Regions from separate parts of the Pseudogulbenkiania sp. FW507-F1 genome, predicted to be linked through region 1. Evidence: predicted binding sites of a transcription regulator. Region 1 holds the regulator's gene; the other holds the start of a gene.
What was found. Region 1 encodes sigma-54, which starts transcription at its own class of promoters, with help from an activator protein. Its sites were predicted from a motif close to CTGGCACGCTTCATGCTT; they were not measured.
Positions count from the first base shown of each region.

Region 1 (4,194 bases):
CCGAAGATGGTGCGGATGTTCAGGATGCCCAGGCCGCGTACTTCGAGGAAGTCGCGCAACAGCGGCGGGCAGCGCCCTTCCAGGGTTTCCGGCCCGATGCGGTAGAGTTCCACGGCGTCGTCGGCCACCAGGCCGTGACCGCGCGAAATCAGTTCCAGCGCCAGTTCGCTCTTGCCCATGGCCGAATCGCCCATGATCAGCACGCCGATTTCCAGCACGTCGAGGAACACTCCGTGCAGCACGGTCGAGACCGCCAGCGCGCGCGCCAGATAGATGCGCAGCACATCCATCAGGTAGGGGCTCTCCAGCGGCGTGGTCATCAGCGGCACGTTGTGGGTGTGGCAGTAGTCGCGCAGCAGCTTGGGCACCGGCTGGCCGTTGGCCACCATCACCACCGACATGCTTTTGTGGAACAGCTGGTCGAGCGCGGTCTTGGCGGCCGACTGTTCCAGGCGGTCGAGGTACTCGACTTCGGCCAGGCCCAGCACCTGCACCCGGTTGGGGTGGATGAAGTTGAGGTGGCCCACCAGCGCCAGCAGCGGACGCTGCTCGTCGTTGCCGATCAGGTTGTCGGCTCCGCCGGTCCCGGCAACCCAGCTCAGGTTCAGTTTGTGCTGGTTGTCGTGGTAGAGCTTGCGAACGCTTATGCTAGGCATTGGGAGACCATTCGGTCAGCAGGGTGTAGAGCTCGTCGGCATTCTGGGCGGCGAGCAGTTTTTCGCGCAGCGGCCGGCTGGAGAAAAGTTGGGCCAGTTCCGACAGCACCTGCAGGTGCAGGTCGGTGGCCTGTTCCGGCACCAGCAGCACGAACAGGATCTGTACCGGCTTGCCGTCCGGGGCGTCGAAGGGAATCGCCGATTTGAGGCGGATCAGTACGCCGGCCGCCTCTTTCAGACCACGGGCGCGGCCGTGCGGAATGGCCACACCTTGCCCGAGCCCGGTGGAACCGAGCTTCTCGCGGGCGAACAGGCACTCGAACACTTCACTGCGCGCGATGCCGCGGGTGTTCTCGATCAGGAGGCCTACCTGCTCGAAGACGCGCTTCTTGCTGGCCACGTCGAGGTCGAGCAGGACGTTGTCCCGAGTTAGGATTTTGCCGATCAGGCTCATAGGGGTCTGTTGAGAGCTGCCAAAAACCCGACGATTCTAGTTGCTTTGGTGTGACAGAGAAAGGACTGTGCAAAGCAAAGCGGGAACCTGATGGTTCCCGCTTTATCAATCAAGGGCTTAGAGTGTGGCTTCTGGTGCCGGGGCCGGTGTCGGAATGGCCCGGTGTTCGCTCAGCTTTTCCTTGTGCTTGAGAACCTGTCGATCCAGCTTGTCCATCAGGAGGTCGATGGCGGCGTACATGTCCGACTCGGTGGCTTCGACGTGGATGTCTTTGCCGGAGAGATGGACGTTGACCTCGGCCTTCTGGACCAGCTTGTCCACGGACAGGGTCACCGCCACGTCGATCACGTGGTCGACATGACGGGTAATGCGTTCGAGCTTGCTTTCGATGTAATCACGCAGCGGTTGGGTAACGTCGAGGTGGAGACCGGTTACTTTGAGGTTCATACCTTACTCCTTCTTGTGTTGGCTGCCCGGCGGATGCTGCCGGGCATGCTGATGATTCAATCCAAGGTCAGAGGACCTTGCGCAGATTGACCGGTGGAATCTGCATGGCTTCACGATACTTCGCTACGGTGCGTCTTGCAACCTGTATGCCCTGTTTCGCGAGCTCGTCGGCCAGGGCGCTGTCGGAGAGGGGTTTGGCGCGGTTTTCGGCGTCGATCATCTGGCGGATGTGCGCCTTGATGGCGGTGGCCGAGCACTCGCCGCCGCTGTCCGTTTCCAGTGCGCTGCCGAAGAAATACTTCAGCTCGAACAAGCCGCGCGGGCACAGCAGGTATTTCTGCGTCGTCACACGGGAGACCGTGGATTCGTGCAGTTCCAGCTCATCCGCAATGTCGCGCAGGATGAGTGGACGCATGGCTACTTCACCGTGTTCAAAGAACGCTTGCTGTCTTTCGACTATAGATTCCGCCACTTTCAGGATAGTGTCAAATCGTTGCTGAATATTCTTCACCAGCCATTTTGCCTCCTGTAGACGCGAGCTCATTTCACCGCCGCCGCCGCGGTTTTCGCTGAGCATCTGGGCGTACATCTGGTTGACGCGCAGGCGCGGCACGGCGGCGTTGTTGAGCTCGGCGCGCCAGCGCCCCTTGACGCGGCGCACGGCGATATCCGGGATGATGTAGCGGGTGTCGTCGACGCCGAAACCGGAGGCCGGGCGCGGGTTGAGGCGGGCGATCAGGGCCTGGGCCTGCTTCAGTTCGGCGTCGCTGACGTCGAAGAGACGCTTGAGCCGGGTGTAGTCGCGATTGCCGAGCAGGGTCAGGTGCTCGCGGACGATGGCATGCGCCAGGGCCTTGCCCAGGGTGCTGTCGGGCAACTGGGCCAGCTGCAGCGCCAGCGATTCGGACAGCGAGCGGGCGCCGACCCCCTGCGGTTCGAACTGCTGCAGCAGTTTCAAACCGAACGCCAGTTCGTCTTCCTCGATGCCCAGTTCCAGCGGCAGCGAGGCGGCCAGTTCCTGCAGGTCGATCGTGAGGTAGCCGTCTTCGTCCAGTTCCTCGATCAAGAGCTGCACGATGGCGCAGTCGCGCTCGGGCAGGGCGATTTCGCCCAGCTGCGCCAGCAGGTGTTCGCGCAGCGTGACCGGGCGCGGCACGTTAGCCATCGGGTCGTAATCGTCGCCGTCTTCACCGCGCCGGCTGCCGCTGCCCCAGTCGGTGAGTTCGCCGCTGCTGTTGTCCTCGCGTTCCGGTTCCTGGCGTTCGGGCTCGGCCTCGCCGCCAGCGGTCTCGGCCGGGGCGCTGTCGGCGACGGGCTCGTCGCCCCGTTCCAGCAGCGGGTTGTCCTGCAGGAAGCGCTCGACTTCGGTTTGCAGGTCGACGGTGGACAGTTGCAGCAGCCGGATCGACTGCTGCAGTTGCGGGGTCAGCGTGAGCTGCTGCGAGACCTTGAGCTGTAGCGACTGCTTCATGGCGGTTACAGGTGGAAATGTTCGCCCAGGTAGACCTGGCGAACTTTTTCATTGTCGACGAGGGCCTGCGGTTTGCCGGAGGCCAGCACGGCGCCGTCGCTGATGATGTAGGCGCGGTCGCAGATGCGCAGCGTTTCGCGCACGTTGTGGTCGGTGATCAGTACGCCGATGCCGCGCTCCTTGAGGAAGGAGATGATCTTCTGGATGTCGATCACGGCGATCGGGTCGACCCCGGCGAAAGGTTCGTCGAGCAGGATGAAGCGCGGGCGGGTGGCCAGCACGCGGGCGATCTCGACGCGGCGGCGCTCGCCGCCGGACAGGGCCAGCGCGTTGCTTTCCCGGAGGTGGGCGATGTTGAGGTCGTCCAGCAGCAGCGTCAGTTCCTGTTCCAGCTCCTCGCCCTTGAGGCCGGCGATCTCGAGGATGGCGCGGACGTTTTCGTCCACGGTCATCTTGCGGAAGATCGATGCTTCCTGCGGCAGGTAGCCCAGCCCGAGGCGGGCGCGCTGATGCATCGGGAAGTGGGTGATGTCCTGCTGGTCGAGCTGGATGCGGCCGTCGTCGGCGCTGACCAGGCCGACGATCATGTAGAAGCTGGTGGTCTTGCCGGCGCCGTTGGGCCCCAGGAGGCCGATCACCTCGCCGCTTTCAATGTTGAGCGAGACGTCCTTGACCACGGTGCGCTTCTTGAAGCGCTTCTTCAGCCCGGTGACGTTCAGTACGCTGGCGTTCATGGCTGCTGTCCGGTGGTTTGCGGTTGCAGGATGACGGTGATGCGGCCCTTGTTGGGACCGGTGGCGGCGCCGCCCTTGACCTGGTAGGTCTGGCTCTGGGTGTTGTAGGTGATGACGTCGCCGATCACCAGGTCTTCGCCGCGCTTGACGCGGGCGTTGCCGGTGAGCACGGCGGTGTTGGTGATGCCGGTGTAGTCGAGGCGGCTGGCCTGGCCTTCGATGTATTCGTCCTTGCCGTCCATTTTCTGGCGGAAGGTGACCACCTTGCCGGTGGCCTGCACCGTCTGGTTGCCCTTGTCGTCGCGGGTGACGACGACGCGGTCGGCGTTGACGCGCAGCGTGCCCTGCGTCACCACGACGTTGCCTTCCCACACGGTGTGGCCTTTGAGCTGGTCGAGGGTGCCGCTGTTGGCGTTGATTTCGATTGGTTTG
Region 1 is NZ_JBYSWM010000020.1:8,652-12,845, reverse strand. It holds gene hprK (HPr(Ser) kinase/phosphatase) at 1-656, opposite strand, end outside; gene ptsN (PTS IIA-like nitrogen regulatory protein PtsN) at 649-1,110, opposite strand; gene hpf (ribosome hibernation-promoting factor, HPF/YfiA family) at 1,228-1,557, opposite strand; gene AC3WG5_RS13455 (RNA polymerase factor sigma-54) at 1,625-3,028, opposite strand; gene lptB (LPS export ABC transporter ATP-binding protein) at 3,034-3,762, opposite strand; gene lptA (lipopolysaccharide transport periplasmic protein LptA) at 3,759-4,194, opposite strand, start outside.

Region 2 (4,194 bases), on a different contig from region 1:
CAGGCCGCCGCGCGACTTGGCAACCACGGCCCAGACCAGCACCAGCAGCGCCAGCCCCAACAGCGGCGGCACCACGGTCTTGATCGCCTGCACCAGCAGGCGCACGGCGGGCGAGGTGTCGGCCGATTCCAGCGACGGGAAACGGCGTTTCGACGCGGTGCGCGCCGGCAGTGTCTGTTCCACGGTCTTGCTCTCTGTGCCGCTCACGACACGGGCTTCATGCTTGATGGCTTGCATGGTGGTTCTCCCCTATTCCGTGGCTCAGGCGCGAATCTTGAACGAAGCGGCGTAGCCTTTCGGGTCCTTGCCGTCCCACACCACGCCGTCGATCAGCTTGGCCGAGCGCATATCGGAACGCGGCAGCGCGACCTTGGCGAGCGCAGCGGCTTCCTTGTAGAGCGCGATCTGGTTGATCTGTCGCGCCACGCCCAGGTAGTCCGGATCGGCCTTCAGCAAGCCCCAGCGCTTGTGCTGGGTGAGGAACCACATGCCGTCGGAGAGATACGGGAAGTTGACCCTGCCCTCGTCGAAGAACTTCATCAGGTGGGGGTCTTGCCACTTCTTGCCCAGGCCGTCTTCGTAGGAACCAAGGAAGCGCCCCTCGATGACCGGCTCCGGCGCGTTGACGTAGGCCTTGTCGGAAATCAGTTTGGCCACGCTGGCGCGATTCTTGACATCGTCGATGTAGCGCGAGGCTTCCAGCAGCGCCGCGGTCAGCGCGCGCGCGGTGTTCGGGTTCTTTTTCACCCAGTCGCCGGTGCTGCCCAGCACCTTTTCCGGGTGGCCGGCCCAGATCTGCTGGGTGGTGGCCACGGTGAAGCCGACATTGTCGGCGATGGCGCGGGCGTTCCACGGCTCGCCGACGCAGTAGCCGTCCATATTGTCGACGCGCATGTTGGCCACCATCTGCGGCGGCGGCACCACGATGGTCTTGACGTCGCTCATCGGGTTGACGCCCTGCGCGGCCAGCCAGTAGTAGAGCCACATGGCGTGGGTGCCGGTGGGGAAGGTCTGGGCAAAGGTGTATTCGCGCGGCTCGGCCTTGATCAGCTTGGCGAGCGCCGGGCCGGAGGTCACGCCCTTGGCCTTGAGCTGGTTGGAGAGCGTGATGCCCTGGCCGTTCTGGTTCAGCGTCATCAGCACCGCCATGTCCTTCTTCGGACCGCCGATGCCCAGGTGCACGCCGTACACCAGGCCGTACAGCACGTGGGCGGCGTCCAGCTCGCCGTTGACCAGCTTGTCGCGCACCGCGGCCCAGCTCGCCTCCTTGGACGGCACGATGGTGATGCCGTACTTCTTGTCGAAGCCCATCTTGGAGGCCACGATCACCGAGGCACAGTCGGTAAGGGGAATGAAGCCGACTCTGACTTCGGTTTTTTCCGGCTTGTCGCTGCCGGCAGCCCAGGCGCTGCTGGCGATGCCGGCCGGCAAGGCGGCCAGCAAGGTGGTGGACCCCATGGTGGTCAGTGCTCCCTTGAGAAAAGTGCGTCGCTCCGGCGCCGCGGGCGAACTGCTGTCGATCGATGTGCGCGTGTCTTCCATTTCCTTCTCCCTCATTGCAGAAAAAAACAGCCGGAAACAAAAAGCGCCTGTCGTCCCGCTCCGCGTCGGAGAGGGTGCGACAGGCGCCGTTGCCTGTCCGGATGGAGCCGCCGCCGTTGGTGGCCTACCCGGTCACCACGCCATACGCAACTACCATGCCAGACAACAATCGTCTGTTTTTAAAGGAATATTTTTTATGACCTACGCTTTTGTGCACTGCACACGTGCGTTCTGCACCACCGCACGCTCAGCCTTTGAGCCAGTTCGCCAGCTCCACCACCTCGCGCGCCACGTCGCCGATCTTCTTTTGCGACTTCATCGCCCGCTCGCGCAACTGGCGGTAGGCCTCGTCCTCGCCGATGCCCTTCATCTGCATCAGCAAGCCCTTGGCCTTCTCCACCACCTGGCGGTCGGCCAGGCGCTGGCGCATGCCGTCCAGCTCCTCACGCCGCTCCTTGTCGAGCGAATAACGCTCTATCGCCACCTCCAACAGCGGCTGGATGCGCTCGGGCACCACATCGCCCACCACGTAGGCGGCCACCCCGGCCGCGAGCGCGGCGCGGATGGTGTCGCGGCGGGCGTCGTCGGTAAACATCACCACCGGCCGCTCGCTGTGCGCGCTGCTGACGCAGACGTGCTCCAGCATGTCCCGCGATGGGGCATCGGAGTCGATCAGCACGATGTCGGGGCGGATGCTGTCGATCATTTCACCCAGCCGCAGCGACACCTCCACTTCCGCAATCACGCGCACGCCGGCCTGCGTCAGCGCCTCCTTGAGCGCAGCCGCCTTGCCCGATCCATCGTTCACCAGCATTACCGTCAGCACTGTCATCTCCCTATTGCACAGAAAAGGTGAAGCAAGCACCATGCCGGGTCGATGCTCTTTCCATGCAAACTACCTGTCCACGATCTGCGTGCAACCTGTCTCGGGCCCCCAAAAGGCAAACGGCTCGATACGGCGGAGACCCAACGCAGCGTGGGCTTACTTTAAGGTTGGCCGAAGACCATGATTACTGCAACGCGCTGCCCGTGGTGCGGCGATGACCCGCTCTACGTGGCCTACCACGACCTGGAATGGGGCGTGCCGGTGCACGACGACCGCAAGTTGTTCGAAATGCTGGTGCTGGAAGGCGCCCAGGCCGGGCTGTCGTGGATCACCATCCTCAGGAAACGCGAAGGCTACCGCGCCGCGTTCCACGGCTTCGACCCGGCACGCGTCGCGACCATGGACGAGGCCGACGTCGAGCGCCTGCTGCAGAACCCGGCCATCGTGCGCAACCGGCTGAAGATCCACAGCGCCATCCGCAACGCCCGCGTGTTTCTCGAGCTGCAGCGTCTTCACGGCAGCTTCGCCGCCTGGCTATGGGCCCAGGTCGACGGCCAACCGGTAATCAATCGCTGGAGCAGCCTGTCCGAATGCCCCGCCTCCACGCCCCTGTCCGACGCCATCAGCAAACAGCTGAAGAAGGCCGGCATGAACTTCGTCGGCAGCACGGTGATCTACGCCTTCCTGCAGGCCACCGGCGTGGTCAACGACCACCTGATCGGCTGTCACCGTCACCCGCAACGACAAGGCTGAGCCGCGCTCGCCCGCTAGCGCCTCACGCAACAAAAAGCCGGTGCCGGGAACCCCGGACACCGGCTGCGCGCCTTGCTGACACAAGCGATTCGATGCGGCTTTTTTAGCTCTTAATCGTCGTAGCGATGGTGATGGTGGCGGTGCCCGCGCTTCCAGCCGCGCTCTTCGACATAACGATGCTCTACGATGGTGCGACGCGGTTCGGGCCGGGTTGCGACACCGGTACCGATGGCGGCACCGGCCGCCGCGCCGATCATCGCGCCATCCCGCCCACCCAATGCCGAACCGACCGCCGCGCCGGCACCACCGCCCAGCGCGCCGCCGAGCACGGCGTTGCTGTCCATGGCGTAGGCCGAGCCGGTCAGCAACAGGCTGCCGGCCAGCAGGGCGACCATCCAACGGTTCTTGTTCATGGCTGTGTTCCTTAAGGCTAGTGCAGTAATCATCAACGGCGGCATCATAACCAAGATCGCCACCCGGCGCTGTCAAGAAGTACTAACAATTGTTAAGCCTGATGCTTACGCCGCCGCCCCGGCCGAAGATCTCTCGCCTGACATCCTGGCGTACGGAGTCATCGTCAGGCCAGCCCTTCCAGTTTGATGTCGCAACACAGCACCCGCTGCCCCTGCGCCAACGGCACCGTCAGCGACAGCGTCACGCACAGCCGGGAGTTGGCGACCGACAGGTAGGGGCTGCTGACTTGCAGCTGGCCGGGGTGGGCCAGGGCACGGTAGTGGTAGGGTTTGCGCGCCCAGTTGGCGCCCTGCGCCTCCTCCAGCGGGGCGAAGCGCGAGGACGCCGGTTCGTGGTCGGCACGCAGCACGCTGGCGCCGATCTGCACCCCGTCCGCGCCGATCAGGTAACAGCGGTCCACTTGCGGCATCGCCAGCAGCTCGGCGCAGGCCGACGCCAGACCCTGCTCGGTCCACAGCCGCTGCGCCGCGCGCTGGAAGGCGCTGGCGTAGACCTGCAATTCCCGGCGCTGGCGCGCAGAGGCCTGCGCCGCGGCGTGCCGGGCGGACAGCGCAGCGATGCCGCCGTCGCCATGGCGCAGCGGCTGCGGCGCCGGCCGC
Region 2 is NZ_JBYSWM010000032.1:14,925-19,118, forward strand. It holds gene ntrB (nitrate ABC transporter permease) at 1-237, opposite strand, end outside; gene AC3WG5_RS16505 (CmpA/NrtA family ABC transporter substrate-binding protein) at 262-1,542, opposite strand; gene AC3WG5_RS16510 (ANTAR domain-containing response regulator) at 1,790-2,374, opposite strand; gene AC3WG5_RS16515 (DNA-3-methyladenine glycosylase I) at 2,549-3,121, shown strand; gene AC3WG5_RS16520 (YMGG-like glycine zipper-containing protein) at 3,232-3,534, opposite strand; gene AC3WG5_RS16525 (sensor domain-containing phosphodiesterase) at 3,699-4,194, opposite strand, start outside.
Region 2: the regulator sigma-54 is predicted to act here: its motif matches at 1,687-1,704, upstream of AC3WG5_RS16505 (CmpA/NrtA family ABC transporter substrate-binding protein).